4 regions of the Paenibacillus sp. 1SOY10 genome follow, and region 2 is predicted to be linked to each of the others. Evidence: riboswitches for the same ligand, from Rfam matches in the RefSeq annotation. Region 2 holds a riboswitch; each other region holds the start of a gene.

Region 1 (4,208 bases), on a different contig from region 2:
TCCTATTTTCCGGCTCATGGCAATTTTATTATGGTTGATGTTCAGCGTCCAGCAAGCGAAATGTTCCATGCTTTGTTGAAGCTGGGGATCATTATTCGCGGCGGATTTGCCAAATATCCAAGCTATGTTCGGGTCACTGTTGGTTCCGCAGAACAAAATGCCAAGTTCGTCACCGCCCTGGAGCAAGTGCTCGGTAAGCCGGCGGCTCGGGTGTAATCCTACTTTATTTGCAGAAAATGAGTGAGCGTATATGACAATGAAAATTGCCATTTTTGGCGTAGGTCTAATCGGGGGTTCACTGGCGCTTTGCTTCAAGGGCAAGCCCGGGATTACGGTGGTGGGGCATGCCCATCGTCCGGAATCGCTGAAACGGATGGAGGAACGTGGCGTCGTCGACATGGCGACCCTGTCTATGGAAGAAGCGGTGCAAGATGCCGATTTTATTTTTTTATGTGTACCGGTAGGGAAGCTGGAGGAATATTTGCAGAGGTTGTCCGGAATGTCGCTAAAGCCGGGCTGTATCGTAACGGACGTAGGCAGTACAAAGGCATCGGTAGCTTCATGCGCGGCTACTCTTGTTAGCCCCAGTGTGCATTTCATTGGGGGACACCCGATGGCGGGTTCGGAACGCTCCGGAGTGGAGGCGGCCTCAACCTTATTATTTGAGAACGCCTACTATGTGTTGACTCCACCTCTGGACGTGCCGGAGGAAGCTTATGTACGTCTTGCCCAGTTGTTATCGTATACCAAAGCCCAAATCGTTCGCGTTGACCCGGTCATGCATGATCAAATTGTCGGTGCGATTAGCCATTTGCCGCATATTATTGCCGTAGCATTAGTGAATCAAGTGCGTGGCTACAACGGAGACAACGAGCTTTATCGATTGCTGGCTGCTGGTGGCTTCCGCGATATTACCCGGATTGCTTCCAGCGATCCGCTGATTTGGCGTGATATTTTGCTCAGCAACCGCAAGGTACTGCTAGGGCTCCTTAAGGATTGGAATCGTGAGATTGAAGGCTTTGTTCAGCTTCTGGAGGATTGCAACGGGGAAGGTATTGAAGAGGCGTTCCAAACGGCTAATCAGTTCCGTGGGGAGCTGCCTGAACGTCGTAAGGGGGCCATTACCTCTTTGTTCGATCTTTATATCGATGTACCTGACCACCCGGGAATTATCGGCCAGATTGCCACGGAATTGGGTCTTCGTCACATCAACTTGAGTAATATGCAAATTATTGAGAGCCGTGAGGACGTGCCGGGCGTGATGCGTCTATCCTTCCGTCAGGAGTCGGAGATGGAGCGGGGCAAAGCGCATTTGCAGTCGTTGGGATACACCGTTTATGTATGAGCAGGCACGCAGGACAGCGATTCTTCCAATCCGGGAGAGTCGCTGTTTTTATCTAGGGAGAAGGCTATTGGGATAAAAAAAAGACCGCTCTATGAGCGGTCCCATGTTCATTTTCAGAACATGCAGTTATTGGATAGGAGTGGAGAGAAACCATACTGTACTTTTATTATATGTATCCGTTTTCATTCTGTCAACAACTTTTTTTAGCGCTTTCATTTTGCCTGAAGAGGATTGACATCCCGTGTAGAGATGGGTACAGTAATAGTTAAATTGCATAGCAAATCCACTGGGGGAGCCGTGAACGGCTGAGACAAGAAGTATCTTGGACCCTTTGAACCTGATCTAGTTCGTACTAGCGTAGGAAAGTGGAGTCGGTCTTGACGTTCATGCATCTTTGGAGTTCATCCCAAGTTTGCTATTTATAAGCCGCTCCCTCTACGGGAGCGGCTTTTTTGCTTGGGTTTGAAGCGGAGTATCAGCCGAAGTCGGGCTTTAAAATCCCCTTGGAATAGGATGCAACAACATTTATTTGGAGGTGGGGAAGAATGAGCTTTGCCCAAGAACTGCGCAGGCAAGCAGATGATATTTTTCAGGCTATTTTCAATCACCCTTTTGTGACGGGAATTGCTGAAGGGCAACTGGAACGGGAGCAATTAATTCATTATGTCAAACAGGACTTTGAATATCTGAATGCCTACATGCGGATTTACGGTATTGCGATATCCAAGAGTGCAAGCCGTGAGGAGATGGCCATATTCCATGAGCAAATCGGATTTATTCTGAACAGTGAAATTCATCCGCATCAAAATTTCTGCCGGGTGGCCGGGGCTAAGTTCGAGGATTTGCAAGGCTTTCCGCTGGCTCCGTCGGCACATCACTATATTCGTCATATGCTAACAGTTGCTCATGAAGGCAGTCTTGGAGAAATTTATGCTGTGCTGCTCCCTTGTCCATGGACATACGTAGAGATCGGTCAAAGATTGCTAGCCGAGGTACAGCCTACTCCCGAGCATCCCTTCTACGATTGGATGCAGTTCTATGGCAGCCGGGCAGGTGGTGCGACCGGAGCTTTTGGACTGGCATTGGACCGCTGGGCGGAGACCTCCAATGCGCTGGAACGGAGAAAGATGACGGAGCACTTCTTGCAAAGCTGCCAACTGGAGTATCAGTTCTGGGAGATGGCCTACAGGCTGGAGGAATGGCCGGTGCCGCTGACTGCGTCATTGTCGATGGAGAACCTGACTGTGCGTTAATTGAACTCTAAACCGGGAAAGAGGTTGGAACCTATGGATACACTGGAAAAGCAATGCTCGGATTTGCTCGTAAAGGTACAGAAAGCAAAGCCGCTTGTTCACAATATGACAAATGTTGTCGTGACTAATTTTACAGCTAATGGCTTGTATGCATTAGGGGCTTCACCAGTAATGGCCTATGCCCCGGAAGAGGTGGCTGATATGGCGAAAATAGCGGGGGCAGTCGTGCTTAACCTGGGTACGTTGTCCACTCCACAGGTAGATGCCATGATTGTTGCGGGTCGATCAGCCAATACCCATGGCGTACCGGTGCTCCTTGATCCGGTGGGGGCGGGGGCGACCTCTTTCCGTACGGAATCAGCGCTGCGTATTTTACGTAAAGTGGAGGTATCGCTGGTGCGGGGAAATGCCGCAGAGATCGCCAATCTCGTGGGGGAATCCCGCGAGATCAAGGGCGTAGATGCCGGTGATAGCTCAGGGACAGAAGCGGCCGAGCTTGCGGTAAAGGCTGCAAGGGCCTTGAACACAACAGTAGCCGTGACCGGACTCGAGGATGTCATTACCGACGGACAACGCTGCCGTATCATCAGCGGGGGGGATGTCTTGTTGACCCAGGTCACCGGCACGGGTTGTCTTCTGACGTCGGTGCTGGGAGCTTTTGCGGCGGTAGAGCAAGATATGCTGCTCGCGGGTACCGCCGGGTTAACCTTCTACGGAGCTGCTGCTTCCCGGGCGGCAGAGCGAACGGCACAATACGGCCCGGGTAGCTTCCAGATTGCTTTTCTGGATGAACTGGCGAGGCTGCATCCACATTCACTGAAAGGGCATGCTGCGGTGAGAGAGAATGAAGCAACAGGCGCCGGAGGATGGTGGGTAGGATGAATCGGATTGCCCGAGCATTAACCATCGCTGGCTCCGATAGCGGTGGCGGAGCCGGTATACAAGCTGACTTGAAGACCTTCCAGGAGCTGGGAGTGTATGGCATGTCAGCACTAACCGCTGTTACGGTGCAGAATACGCTGGGTGTCTCCAAGGTCTACCCGTTACCACCTATTGCCGCAGCCGAGCAAATCGATGCCGTTGGCCATGATTTGGGGGTGGACGCTGTAAAGACGGGCATGCTGTTCAGCGCCGAGATCATTGAGGCGGTGGCGGAGCGCATCGGAGCTTTTGGATGGAGCCGTGTGGTTGTGGACCCGGTGATGATTGCCAAGGGTGGAGCATCTCTACTGCAGCCGGAAGCGATGCAGGCGTTAAAGACAGCTCTGCTGCCTTTGGCTTCTATAGTGACACCGAATATTCCGGAGGCGGAGGCTCTCTCCGGGATGGAGATCAACAATATGGCTGACCGGCGTGACGCAGCGAAGCGAATTTGCGAATTTGGCTCGCGGCAGGTGGTCATCAAGGGTGGCCATGACGACCTCGGGGAGCAGGTCATTGATTTGTATTATGACGGCAGTGAATTTACAGAGCTTGCTGGCAAGCGCATATCAACGCGACATACGCACGGCACAGGTTGCACCTTCTCGGCAGCCATTACGGCGGAAATGGCCAAGGGGGTGGCAGATCTACAGGCGGTTATGACTGCCCGGGCCTTTATTCAGGCAGCT
Region 2 (4,208 bases):
TCAATGTCAACTTGACCGTTGCCCAAGTATGTAGGCCAAGCCGATCTGCTCCAAGTAATGCCTCCTTAGCAATATCTGTTGGAGAAGGAAGCATCCACTTCTCAATGTGGAACAAGGATATCGCCCCTTGCCAAATAGCAAGAAAGAGAAGAGCCGCCACGAGGGGCGGCCACACACTTTTCCAGTAGTGGTTCACGAACGATATTTCTCCGTAAGGCTATCTATACTAAATCCGTCAGGACTGTGGGCAATTTTAATTTGGGAAATGATACTTGGACTTCCCTCCTCCACTAGCTTGCAGTGAATCTTTGAAACAACCTGAAGCAATTCATCCAGTTCACCCTCCATCGTCGTTTCAAGAGAATTAACTTCATATTTCACACCTGACTGCTGAATAACATGAATTGCATGATCCACATACGTATAGGGATGTTCACCTTTGCTTGTGCTGGGAATTACCTGGATGCTAAGTAAAGTGCTAGCCATATCTGTTAACCACTCCTAACTAAATTTTGTATTATTCAGGTAAAAATTCATTCGTATAAGCTTTGGAAACATCAATTGGATTATCGAGTAGCTGTTTATTGTACATCCAATCGGCATAATCTTGCCAAACCTCTTGCTTCTGTTCTCCCCAACGTGGAGCATCATCCTGGAAGCGTGGACTGAGCCATTTTTGACTGGCGATAACTAACTCTTCATCCAATTCAGGAACTGCTTTGAGTAGCATATTGGCTGCTTCTTCCGGATGCTCAATCGTATATAAATACCCTTCGGTTGTGGCTCTCATGAAGGACCTGACTAAATCGGGATCATTCTGAATGGTTGTCTCATTGCTAATAAGTACAGGGGTATAATAGTCCAAGGCCTTCGAGTAATCCTTTGAATAGAGCATATCTATAGGTTCATTGCGCAACTCGGCCTGGATACCAATCCATCCATAAAATATCATGGAAAAGTCAATGTCACGTTTTACAGCAGTAAAAAAGTCGGTACTGCCTATGTTGATATTTTTCACTTTGGAAATATCAGCACCCTCCCCTTCCATAATCGACTCCATTACTGCTGCCTCTGTCTTGGAACCCCAAGACCCATAAGATTTACCTTCAAAATCCTTTGGAGATTTTATGTTTCGATCTGTGGGAGCAGCGAATCCTGAGGTGTTATGTTGGATTACCGCCGCAATGGATACGACCGGTACGTTCTGTGTACGTGCTTGAGTTACACTTTCTTGAAAAGTAACACCAAAAGGAGCCTCGTTAGCAGCCACCATTGGCGTAGAATCAGCAATGCTTGGTTGTATAATTTCTACATTAAGCCCCTCTGCCTCATAAAACCCCTGATTAACTGCCACATATAGACCGGTATGATTTGTGTTAGGCGTCCAGTCCAGTACCACCTTTACATCACGCAACTTCGTTCCTTTCCCAGTATTTGATGGATTCCCCTTGTCTCCACAAGCACTAACAGTCAGAATGCTAATGCTCAAAAGAAACAGATACATCATTTTGTACCATTTCATCTTCATCTCTCCTCCCAATTTCTTCGACCGATGGTAGTACGGTCAATTCTCCTGCTTTATATTTTTGTAGCTGGAAAACCGTTATAACAGACCTGATGATTACAATAAAAAAACGCCCAATAATCTGGGCGCTTGCAGAAAAAAGAGAACGACAAACAACCATGAGGGTTGTCGCTGTTCTCCGATTCCTACGCTGGCATTATCCAGATCAGGTCAAAGGGTAAGTATCTTAGGGATACACTCTCGGTCGGCCTATTCCGACTCCCCTTGGAGGTTATGAAGCTGTGGTCATCACCGTTTCTTGTCCATACATTTTTACGTAAACTCATGCTCCATGCACAACAAAAAAACGCCCTCTGGTCTGGGCGCTTGCAGAAAAAAAGAGAACGACAAACAACCGTAAGGGTTGTCGCTGCTCTCCGATTCCTACGCTGGCATTATCCAGATCAGGTCAAAGGGTAAGTATCTTAGGGATACACTCTCGATCGGCCTATTCCGACTCCCCTTGGAGGTTATGAAGCTGTGGTCATCACCGCTTCTTGTCCAAACATTTTTACGTAAACTCATGCTCCATGCACAACAAAAAAACGCCCTCTGGTCTGGGCGCTTGCAGAAAAAAAGAGAACGACAAACAACCGTAAGGGCTGTCGCTGTTCTCCGATTCCTACGCTGGCATTATCCAGATCAGGTCAAAGGGTAAGTATCTTAGGGATACACTCTCGGTCGGCCTATTCCGACTCCCCTTGGAGGTTATGAAGCTGTGTTACCCGAATAGTATACTTAATTGTTTATTCCATGTCCAGTCCTAAGAATTTTGATGTGTTGTTCTTCTGTGATAATGTCACCCTATAACTGTTCTGAGATAATGTCACTATGGGACAGGAGACATTAACATTGACAAGAGCAGCATTAAAGAAGGTAGTTGTGGTGGAGATGGTCCTAGATGGACATATGACAAACAGAGAAGGAGCAACAGCCCTAGGACTAACAGAGCGACAAATCATTCGACTAAAAAAGAAATACACCGCTGAGGGAGGAGCACAAGGATTAATTCATAAAAACCGCGGAAGGAAGCCCGTGCATACTTTAAACAGAGAGGCGATCCCCCCAAAGATTTCGGTCTCGTCATTCATGGATTATCTGAAGGGGAAAAGTTCATTGATGATCTTCAAAACACGCCCAATTAAAGTACAAATACGGAATCGGAAGTTTTGGGCAGAAGTCTACTATGTAAGTACAGTGGGGTTAAACGAAACAACCGTAAGGAAGTTTATACGTGAGCAAGAGGCCATGATCAAGCGATAAACAAGTTGAATGTAAAAAATACGAAGATCCATTTAGCAGTCAACTGAGCAAAAAGAAGTAAAACCAGTTTGACTTGAGACTGATACAAAGAAATGATAAACAGTATAACACAGATGTTTCGGAGAAATTGGGGACCAATTCTACAATAAATGAACTCATTTAGCCTCGCTTCACGTCAACTGATAGTTAGGATAGCTTTGGGAGTCAAGTGAGGGATATGTCCTAGCGCTACTGTCCTGAATAGCATTTCTTCTACCGTTCGTGTATTAGAAATATATTGCACTGGGCCTTCTCCCAAAATCTTTCTGTCTCACCTGCTTTTGACCAGAAGCTCTACCGCTTCTTGCACTACTTTTCCAGTATCTCCACCGGTACTTTGCTCATTCTTAATACATTGCTCTAGGTTCACCGCCACCACCAATGCCATAGTCTTGTCAATAGCGCTGCGCACGGCAGACAATTGACCGACAACTTCCTTACAGCATCTTTCTTCCTCCATCATCTTGAGAACACCTCGAATTTGCCCTTCTACCCTGTTCAACCGTCCTCGTATATGCTGATCGTAAATCATTTCAAGGCTCCTCTCCAACATCTTAGTTCGTCTGGCAACAGCTTCTGTAACTGCCTGATGAAAGTTCGGCCTTCGACTGGCAGACGCAGGCAAACATAGGCGGCTGTATCCCCTGTTTCTTCAAAATTCTGGCCGCTTTACGAATCATTCTCCGATTTCGTCCGATCAAGACAACCTGATCGTTCGGTTGCAAGTAGCTTGACCACACAAATGGCAACCTGCCCACAAAAATATGGATAGCATTCTCCGGATGCCCCTTTTGATAATCCGGGAAATCTCGAACATCTATCCATTTGAACTGGTCCACTATCATTTTGTCCAGGCTAGACGAATCTATATACTTGAGCCCCTTCACCGGCCACCAATTCCGAAGCTCGTAAATACCTATTACGATGGCTGCCAACAGCACCCATTTCATAACATACCCTCCTTACAAAATAATCTAAATATACCCATAGGGGTATAAAATCAAACTACTCGATTTCGGATTCAAAGTCAAACCTTGATGGCTTGGAATAACGAAAAAATCGCACAAGAAATCCGACTTGATTTTGCAAAACGGATTTGTACGATTTTCCTCATTTTTAATAACGATTTAAAACTACTCTAAGTCAGAAAGAGCTCCAGTCTCTCTTCATCGATATCCTCCGTAATCACCTGCTGGATGTGAGCGTCATTGAGCCAGACCACAGCAGGCACTCTTTCTATCCCCAATCGGCAGGCCAGGCCGGGCGACTTGTAGACGTCGACCTTAGTGACTCTCACTTGCCCCCCATGCGCTTGTTCGAACCGCTCGATCATCGGGAGTAG
Region 3 (4,208 bases), on a different contig from region 2:
AATATGCTGAAGAATAGAATCGTCTTCGGTCGATTCCAGATCAACCCGCCGGATGGCAAATGTCAGCACCTCCGCGCCAGATACACGAATGGCTTCAGTCTGAACGAAAGGATTGGGGAACAATCCGGTGCCAAGAAAAAAACGCGACCTCATTTCCCGATTCCCAATGCGCCAGATGTCTCCTCCGCTTGTATCAACACCTGCCAACTCCTGATCACTCCCCGCTTCTCGTCCCGCCTGCTCGCTCTTTCCAATCATACTCATCATCCTCCTCCCACAAAATGAACCAACTCGATGTTCATCCCCGGCTCGGTTGCCGTATCCGCCCATTGCTCCGGCGTTAATACCTCGCCGTTCACCTCCGCCACCACCGGGCGCCCTTCGAGTCCGAGCAATCTGACAACGTCCTCGATCGTGGACGCATTAAGCTCGCGCTTACTGCCGTTGATGATCAGCTCTTTCATCTGCGTCACCCTTTCCCTTGCTCCAATTTTTGAATAAAGCTTCGACACACGCCCGCTATATCGTCGCTGCCAACGATCTCGCTTATGGCGCATACCCGCGTCGCCCCCGCTTGAATGACCTCTTCCACATTACCAAGCTTGATACCGCCAATCGCCACGAATGGAATTGCGATTTGCTGCGACACGGCGCGAATATAGTCCAACCCCACCGGATCCACCACATCCGCTTTGGTCTGCGTCGCATAGATCGGGCCCACCCCGATATAATCCGCTCCCTGCTCTTGTGCCAATAGCGCCTCTTCCATCGCGTGGGTCGAGATGCCAATAATCCGGTTCCCTACCTTGCGTCGTGCTTCGTCAAGTGACAGATCGCCTTGCCCCAGATGTACGCCATCCGCATCAACTTCGAGCGCGAGTTCAACGTCATCGTTTACGATAAATGGCACGTCGTACCGTCTCGTCAGTTCTCTGAGTGCTTGGGCTTTGCGCAGCCGTTCTGTCCGCGCTCCCGTTTTATCGCGGAACTGAACAATATCCGCGCCTCCCATGATTGCCTGCTCCATGACCTGGACCAGATCACGCCCCGGATGAAAGTTCTCTCCGGTAATCACATATAGCCGAAAGTCCCTCATACTTCTCCCGCCCCTTCTTTGTTTTTCTGTACTGCTCATCCTCCAATATACCGCGCATAAATCGTCCGGGCCCGGGCCAGATCAGCCGTTCCTTGCACCAGCACACGCCCATCAGCGAACAGCACAATTCGCTCGCCTTCCGGCAAGAAGCCGCGTAACAAGTATGGATTGGTCTTAAGGTCTGGCATCACCTTTTCCAGCTTCTGTGCCCAGACCTGCAGATCAAACGGCGCGTGTCCAGCAATCTGGACGGAATCACGCCCGCAAAGAGAAATTGCCGTTTCCTCTTCGCGTTCCAGCGCCGGATATTTGTTCAATCTACAGCAAGGACAATGGTCCCGCGGCTGGCCCAGCTTCAGCACATGATGATGGTTATTCCATACGTCGAAGGAGATCAGGCCGTCCCGTCTCGCCTTGTCGTCTCCAATAAGGAATTTCAGTGCCTCTGCCGACTGATACGAAGCGACCAAATCGACAACAGGGGAGATGACGCCCACTGTATCACAGGTTTCACCGCCGGAATCAGCAGACGGAATCAGGCAGCGCAGACACGGGGTCAGATTCGGTATAAAGATGGCGCTCATGCCGCGAGAACCAACCGCCCCACCGTAAACGAACGGGATGCCTTCATGATAGCAGGCGTCATTTAATAGAAACCGGGTTTGAAAATTGTCCGTCCCGTCCAGCACCAAGTCAACGTTCTCAATGAACTCCAGTACATTCGCTGGTGTGATATCGGCCAACATCGCTTCAATGGATACCGATGAATTAATACGCCTTAGCTTACGCTCGGCCGCGACGACTTTGGGAAGTGCCAAATCGGCGTCTTCTTCGTCATACAGCATCTGCCGCTGCAAGTTGCTGCGCTCCACATAATCACGATCGACGATACGTACCTTTCCCACGCCCGCTCGGACCATATGATTCGCCAGCACCGTTCCGAGAGCGCCCATGCCGATGATGGATACAGAGCGTTCCTCAAGCTTACGCTGTCCTTGCGTCCCAATCGGTGCGAACAATATCTGCCGCGAATAACGTTCGTCCGGAGCACCCGACATAGGCGCATTGCTCCCCTCACTGGCCGCCACTGCCTGCACTTCGTTCACAGTCCGTTCAGCTTTCACTTTCATTCACGCCTCCTTGCTTCAGGCGATGCTGGCCAAGCTTCGCAGTCTAATTGTCTCGTTCTGCACCTCGTTAACGATACAAAAAAAGCCATTCGAGAATATACGAATGGCTTAAACAATTCGAATGAGGTTCTCTACGCCAGCATTACCTGGATCAGATTAACGGTCCGAAGACACAAGGCCTTCATCTCAGCCGGACTTCATCCAGCACCCGCATTCTTATTTGGTTTGAATTCAGCATAACGAATCGCTTAGAAAATCGCAACCGCAAAGCTCGTTAAAATTTAGAAACGGTTATCTTCCCCAGGAAGGAAGAGCTTCGATCAATTCCTCAATATCCGCAATCCGGGTAAGTCCCGTCTCCGGGTGGATAATCGACGTATAAATATGCGGCACGATGGTCTGTGCCCCGTGCTCCGCACAGACTTCAACCACTTGGCCGATGGAGTGGGCATCGATCCCTCCGGTCGGCTCGAGCATGACGATGCCTTGACGCACCGCTGCCTTGACCATATCCGACACCTCGTCCAGTCGCTCAGTCCCTTCTATCGGGTACAGCTTGACCGAATGTACACCAAGCTCTGCCAGCATCGCTGCCGCTGCGTCACAGGATAACTGTTCGCGATAAGCACTGCTTCGTGGACCGGTCGTCACCCATACCCGTCCTGGTGTCCCGCTCGGTGTGACCAAGGCATTAACCAAGGTGTGTGGGCTACCTGCCACCCGGAGCCCACCCAGCGTATATCCGGCTGCCGGGAATACCTGGTTCACATGCTCTGGCCGAGTCTGCACCGCTACATCGACAACTCGACTCCACATGGCGGGATCTCCACCGCCCAGACCCACGGAGACGGGAATATTAGCTCGTTGCAGTTCGAGTATTCGGGCCACAGCTTCCTCATTGGTAGCGAAATGCTTAACCATAACGCCGATGTAAATTCGGCCCCCAGCCGCCGCCGAGATAGCGGCGGCATTGGCAACATCCTTGGCTAATACATTTAATTTGACAACAGGATTTTGAGTTGGCATCTCACTTCTGCTCCTCTGACTTACTTTATTGTCCTTGCACAATTTGCTTGATACGGGCCGCAATCATCCGCTCTTGCCCTGGCAGGAGTGGTCTCGGATCGATATACAACACACCGATAGCAGCTTTGTGACTGCGCGTGTAGATCGCCGGATTACCAGACTCTAGCAGTTCAGCCAGCCGCCGGGCGCCGAAGCCCAGCACTTCCTCATCCAGTTCCAGCTTCGCCCGGAAGATGGCTCTGCCTGCTTCATCCTGTACGATGCTACCCCGAATGCCGGAGATGTCCCGCAAGTCTTCGACCAACCCGACCATGCGCTTCTTCTGATGCTCGGAGTCGTCCGTCCGACTTGCATAGCGCTCTAAAGCCGCAAGAAGGCCAGCAATGCCTTCCTTGCCAATCTTCATCGGTCGGCCGATGCCCGTGTACTGCGCTCGGCAGGCCCGCATGTATTCCGAGCGCCCGCAGATCATGCCGGAAGTCGGTCCCTCCAGCGCCTTGGCTCCGCTGTAGATAACGATATCCGCTCCACCCGCAATATAGCTTCGTAGATCCTCTTCCGCAGCAGCGTCCACAATTACGGGCAACCCATTCTCACGCGCGGCCGTGATCATCGTTTCCAAGCTTTGCATACCCGTCTGTGTGGTGCGGTGAGACTTCACGAAGAACAGTGCCGCTGTTTTTTCGTTAATAGCTTCGCGGATATGCCGCTCCTCTGTAAAATCGACATGGCCGACTTCCACCGTTCGTCCTCCGCCCAACGCAATCATCTGTTTAATGAAGGCGCCAAAGGGCTCGGAATGTCCCTTCTGAACCACAATTTCGTTACGAATTCCATCCGAATCGGGCATGCGTTCAATTAGCGACGGATCATTGCCTGCAATCACCGCAGCTACCGCGATCGCCATTCCCGCCGAAGCTCCTGAGGTGGGGCAGCCATCCTCAGCTCCGGTCGCT
Region 4 (4,208 bases), on a different contig from region 2:
TCAAACCGCGCAGGAAAGAAGCGCGCTGCTGCATCCCTCCGGATAGCATGTGAGGGTATGCTTTCTCAAAGCCGCCTAGCCCGGCCTTCTCCAGCCATTGTTGTACTTCGCTACGGGGCAGGCGTTCGCTGCCGTGCGCGGCGATATCTCTGGCCAGGATGACATTGTCTTCTACGGTTCGCCAAGGGAATAGAGCGGGCTGCTGCGGAACATAGCTGATATGGCCCCGTTGTCCGGTGACGGGTAGCCCGCGAAGCAGCACTTCGCCTTGATCAGGGGCTGTCAGACCACCGATGATGTGGAAGAGCGTGCTCTTTCCGCAACCGGAGGGCCCGATAATGGACACGAACTCTCCCGAGGGCACGCTAAGCGAAATATCGTTCAAGACGGGGACAGGCTTTCGCCGGTCTCGAAAGGTTTTGCTGATATGCTGGACTTCCAGTGCCATAGCACTCCGTGTGGGAGTGGGGGACTGACCGCTCATGATGAACCTCCTTTCTATATATCATTTAATTCTATCGTCGGTCGTTCGCTGGCTTATATCGAACCAGCCATTTCTCTAGTAAGGCTACGCAGGCGAACATGGTGAGGCTGATAGCAACGATGATTGCAATGGCAACAAAGATCTTATCCGTACGGAAGGAAGACTTCTGCAGCATCATATAATACCCGATGCCCTTATCCGCCCCAATCCACTCGGCAATCACGGCCCCCATGACGCTGTAGGTAGCCGCAATCTTGACTCCCGATAGAATGGAGGGAATCGCATAAGGCACTTCAAGCTTACGGAAGATATTCCCTTTGGATGCGCCAATCATTCGCATGTAGTCCAGCATGGCCCGGTCCGTGCGCATCAGTCCGTCCATAGCGGCTACTGCCACCGGGAAGAAGCAAACCAGCGTAATTACGATAATTTTGGGCAATATCCCGAAGCCGAACCAGATCATCAACAGAGGGGCGAGGGCGATGGTAGGCACGTTTTGACTCAAAATGATAAGCGGGTACAGTGATTTTTTTAAGAATGGTACATAGTGCAGGGTAAAAGCTACCATAAGACCCACCAGCGTCCCGATGGCAAAGCCCATCAGCATCAGTCGCAGCGTTGCCAGCGTATGTCCCCATAAGCCCGTGGCTCCTGCTGCCGCTTCCCGGCCGATATCTACGGGGCTGGGAAGAATCCATTTTTCAATCCGGAACCAGGTGGTTGCTCCTTGCCAGATCAGTAAAAACAAGATGACCGCCACGAGGGGCGGCCAAATGCTGTTCCACAGGCTGCGGAGATTCATGGCCGATATTTCTCTATCAGCTTGTCCATACTGACACCTTTGGGATTATAAGATATTTTGATTTGTGAAATGACGCCGTTGCTGCCGAATTCGACCAACGCTTCATTCATTTTCTTGACAATTTCCAGCAGTTCGTCAAGCTCTCCCTCCATGGTTGTCTCTAGTGGGTTAACCTGATATTTGACTCCAGAATCCTGAATGACCTCAATAGCGCGGTCTACATAAGGAATAACATCTTCACCGCCGGGTGTCTTTGGAATCACTTGAATACTGAGTAGTGCGTTTGGCATAGTAGGTAACCATCCTTTCAAGATGAGAGTTTATTGTATTATTCAGGCAAGAACTCATTGGTAAAGGCGGCATCAACCTCAAGTGGCTTCTCTAGCAAGCCCCGTTCGTGCATCCAGTTCGCATAGTTCTCCCAGACTTCACGTTTTTGTTCTCCCCAACGCGGGGCATCTTCCTGGTATTTCGGGCTCAGCCATTTCTGGCTGGCTACAACCAGGTCCTTGTCCAATTCCGGTACGGCTTTGAGCAGAATTTCTGCGGCTGCCTCCGGTTGATCGATCGTGTACTCATAACCCTTCGTAACGGCCCGCATAAATGCTTTGACCAGTTCCGGGTCATCCTTGATGGTCTGCTCGTTGGTAACGATGATCGGGGTGTAGTAGTCAAGCTGGTCAGAGAAGTCCTTCACGTACAGCATATCCAGCGGCTCACCACGAAGCTCAGCTTCAATACCGGTCCAGGCATAAAAAATCCAGGCAAAATCGATGTCCCGCTTCACGGCTGTGAAATAGTCGGCATCTCCGATGTTCAGATACTTCACCTTGCTGGAATCGGCACCCTGCAAATCCATAATCGATTTGATAACTGCTTCTTCAACAGGGGAACCCCAGCCGCCATAAGCTTTGCCTTCAAAATCTTTGGGCGATTTGATATTTTTGGCTACCGGTGCGGCAAATCCGGAGGTATTATGCTGAATGACCGCAGCTAGAGAAACGAGCGGAACGTTCTGAATACGTCCTTGTGTGACGTTCTCCTGAATGCTGACGCCAAACGGGACTTCACCCGAGGCAACCATTGCATCGGCACCACCGGCCCCCGGCAGTACGATATCGACGTTCAGGCCTTCCTCTTCAAAAAATCCCTGGTCCTTAGCGACATAAAGTCCGGTATGGTTCGTGTTAGGGCTCCAGTCGAGCACCAGTCTAATATCCCGCAATTCTTCATTTGATGATGCTTCCGGTTCGGTGGCCGCCGAATTGTTGCCGTTACCTCCGGAAGTGTTGTTCGCCGCTCCTGAATTAGCATTGGTCCCGCAGCCGCTCAGTGCGAGTGCCAGCAACATGCCGCAGAGGGTCAGCGTGGTGAATGTGCCGAGCTTTCGTTGTTTTCTCATGGCAGTAGTCTCCTTCTTATCATTTATTTCCGCAGCGTTGTTCTTGTATAACCCTGGATGACTGTCCGTAAACGGCCTGCTGCCTTGGGACAACGGCCTGGACGCAAAAAAAGCGCCCCAGACTGGGACGCGACAGGTAGACGGAAATGAAGCAAAGCTTCTTCCATTAATCATGGCTCCCTACGCTGGCATTATCCAGATCAGGTCAAAGGGTCAGTATTATAAGGAATACAATCTCAGCCGGCCATGTCCCGGCACCCCCGAACTATTCAACTGCAGCTTACCCTGTCATTATAAGGAGATTGCGTCCCATTTGTCCACCCTGGCCCTTTTTTTATTAGAATTGCACAGGAGATTTGCTTTTTATTTGCCAACGGGCTATAATACAAATAACTCTTATTTTTGGAAGAAGATATTCACACATTGAAAAGAGTGTCACTTTTAAAAAAATGGAACTTTTTTCAATATGTGAATTTTTTTTATGTAAGTAGAAAAAATGGATCATGTTAATCTTTAAACAGGAGGTATACCTTCATGGAAACAGGAACAGTTAAATGGTTTAACGCAGAAAAAGGTTTTGGCTTTATCGAAGTGGAAGGCGGAAATGACGTATTCGTACATTTCAGCGCGATCACTGGCGAAGGCTTCAAAACGCTGGACGAAGGCCAACGCGTACAATTCAACGTGGTTCAAGGCAACCGCGGCCCACAAGCTGAAAACGTTGTAAAACTGTAATGCAGGCTGAAACTGCTCTTAATGCGTTTTCGCATTAAGGGCAGTTTTTATTAACTCTTTTTAGTTCATGAGGTTAATTATTTTGAAGTTCGCTTCGGCCTCTGAATAGTATATATTTAGAACTAACCAATACATCCGGGTGGCTGACATGCTCACTTTTGGAGGAGGGGAATTATGAACTACCGTAAAAAAACGTTAGAAGAAATTCCTGAGGAGAATACACCGGTTTGGACTTGTACGAGTGAGGATTGCAACGGATGGATGCGGGACAACTTCACCTTCGATTACAGCCCTGTTTGTCCGCTTTGCTCTTCCGAAATGGTAAAAGGAACGCGCATGCTTCCTCAATTGTCAAATCCCAGCTCGGAACATAAATCGGCGACCAAGAAGGCTTAGATACGCCGCTCTAAGGTCAACAACAATAAAGAAGCTTTGCCCATCGAACTGATTTCAGTGGGGAAAGCTTCTTTTTGTTTTACACAGAAGTTCTGGCTTGTGTCCGGGGATTGCAAGTACATCTAAAATCTAATATGTTGAAGGGAGTCACCGTTCATGCTTCCGAGTTCAAGCCGCGGTTCAATCACCCGTGATCGAGCGATATTGCTTGAACATGAAGAGCCGCCAGCGGGTAATCATGCCGTAGGCAAGCAAGAAGAAGACGGCTCCCGTCTGCATGACGGAGATGTATTGGTACACGACCTCGTGAAGCAACAGCCTTACGATGAGTAGCCCAATCAGAATCAGGACGAAGCTCCGTGAACGTTCGGCATAAATCTCGCCGTTAA

What was found. A riboswitch is a leader RNA that binds a small molecule or an ion and turns the genes downstream of it on or off. The one in region 2 is predicted to bind thiamine pyrophosphate.
Region 1: linked by a shared signal. The riboswitch ahead of tenA (thiaminase II) and the one ahead of AC1VOR_RS02345 (ABC transporter substrate-binding protein) in region 2 are both predicted to bind thiamine pyrophosphate.
Region 3: linked by a shared signal. The riboswitch ahead of AC1VOR_RS09970 (ThiF family adenylyltransferase) and the one ahead of AC1VOR_RS02345 (ABC transporter substrate-binding protein) in region 2 are both predicted to bind thiamine pyrophosphate.
Region 4: linked by a shared signal. The riboswitch ahead of AC1VOR_RS13765 (ABC transporter substrate-binding protein) and the one ahead of AC1VOR_RS02345 (ABC transporter substrate-binding protein) in region 2 are both predicted to bind thiamine pyrophosphate.

The regions. Positions count from the first base shown of each region.
Region 1 is NZ_JBXENK010000002.1:808,982-813,189, forward strand. It holds gene hisC (histidinol-phosphate transaminase) at 1-216, shown strand, start outside; gene AC1VOR_RS09635 (prephenate dehydrogenase) at 257-1,345, shown strand; TPP riboswitch at 1,624-1,726, shown strand; gene tenA (thiaminase II) at 1,891-2,598, shown strand; gene thiM (hydroxyethylthiazole kinase) at 2,632-3,480, shown strand; gene thiD (bifunctional hydroxymethylpyrimidine kinase/phosphomethylpyrimidine kinase) at 3,477-4,208, shown strand, end outside.
Region 2 is NZ_JBXENK010000001.1:496,986-501,193, forward strand. It holds gene AC1VOR_RS02335 (ABC transporter permease) at 1-196, opposite strand, end outside; gene AC1VOR_RS02340 (thiamine-binding protein) at 193-486, opposite strand; gene AC1VOR_RS02345 (ABC transporter substrate-binding protein) at 518-1,522, opposite strand; TPP riboswitch at 1,690-1,800, opposite strand; TPP riboswitch at 1,928-2,038, opposite strand; TPP riboswitch at 2,166-2,276, opposite strand; partial or broken gene AC1VOR_RS02350 (helix-turn-helix domain-containing protein) at 2,417-2,620, shown strand; gene AC1VOR_RS02355 (transposase) at 2,654-2,827, shown strand; gene AC1VOR_RS02360 (metal-sensitive transcriptional regulator) at 3,138-3,398, opposite strand; gene AC1VOR_RS02365 (rhodanese-like domain-containing protein) at 3,421-3,816, opposite strand; gene AC1VOR_RS02370 (FAD-dependent oxidoreductase) at 4,005-4,208, opposite strand, start outside.
Region 3 is NZ_JBXENK010000002.1:869,721-873,928, reverse strand. It holds gene AC1VOR_RS09985 (thiazole synthase) at 1-258, opposite strand, end outside; gene thiS (sulfur carrier protein ThiS) at 264-464, opposite strand; gene thiE (thiamine phosphate synthase) at 470-1,096, opposite strand; gene AC1VOR_RS09970 (ThiF family adenylyltransferase) at 1,132-2,154, opposite strand; TPP riboswitch at 2,338-2,448, opposite strand; gene AC1VOR_RS09965 (KDGP aldolase) at 2,518-3,252, opposite strand; gene AC1VOR_RS09960 (DgaE family pyridoxal phosphate-dependent ammonia lyase) at 3,278-4,208, opposite strand, start outside.
Region 4 is NZ_JBXENK010000004.1:258,634-262,841, reverse strand. It holds gene AC1VOR_RS13780 (ABC transporter ATP-binding protein) at 1-484, opposite strand, end outside; gene AC1VOR_RS13775 (ABC transporter permease) at 516-1,286, opposite strand; gene AC1VOR_RS13770 (MTH1187 family thiamine-binding protein) at 1,283-1,576, opposite strand; gene AC1VOR_RS13765 (ABC transporter substrate-binding protein) at 1,615-2,688, opposite strand; TPP riboswitch at 2,849-2,960, opposite strand; gene AC1VOR_RS13760 (cold-shock protein) at 3,223-3,423, shown strand; gene AC1VOR_RS13755 (cold-shock protein) at 3,598-3,819, shown strand; gene AC1VOR_RS13750 (CcdC family protein) at 4,000-4,208, opposite strand, start outside.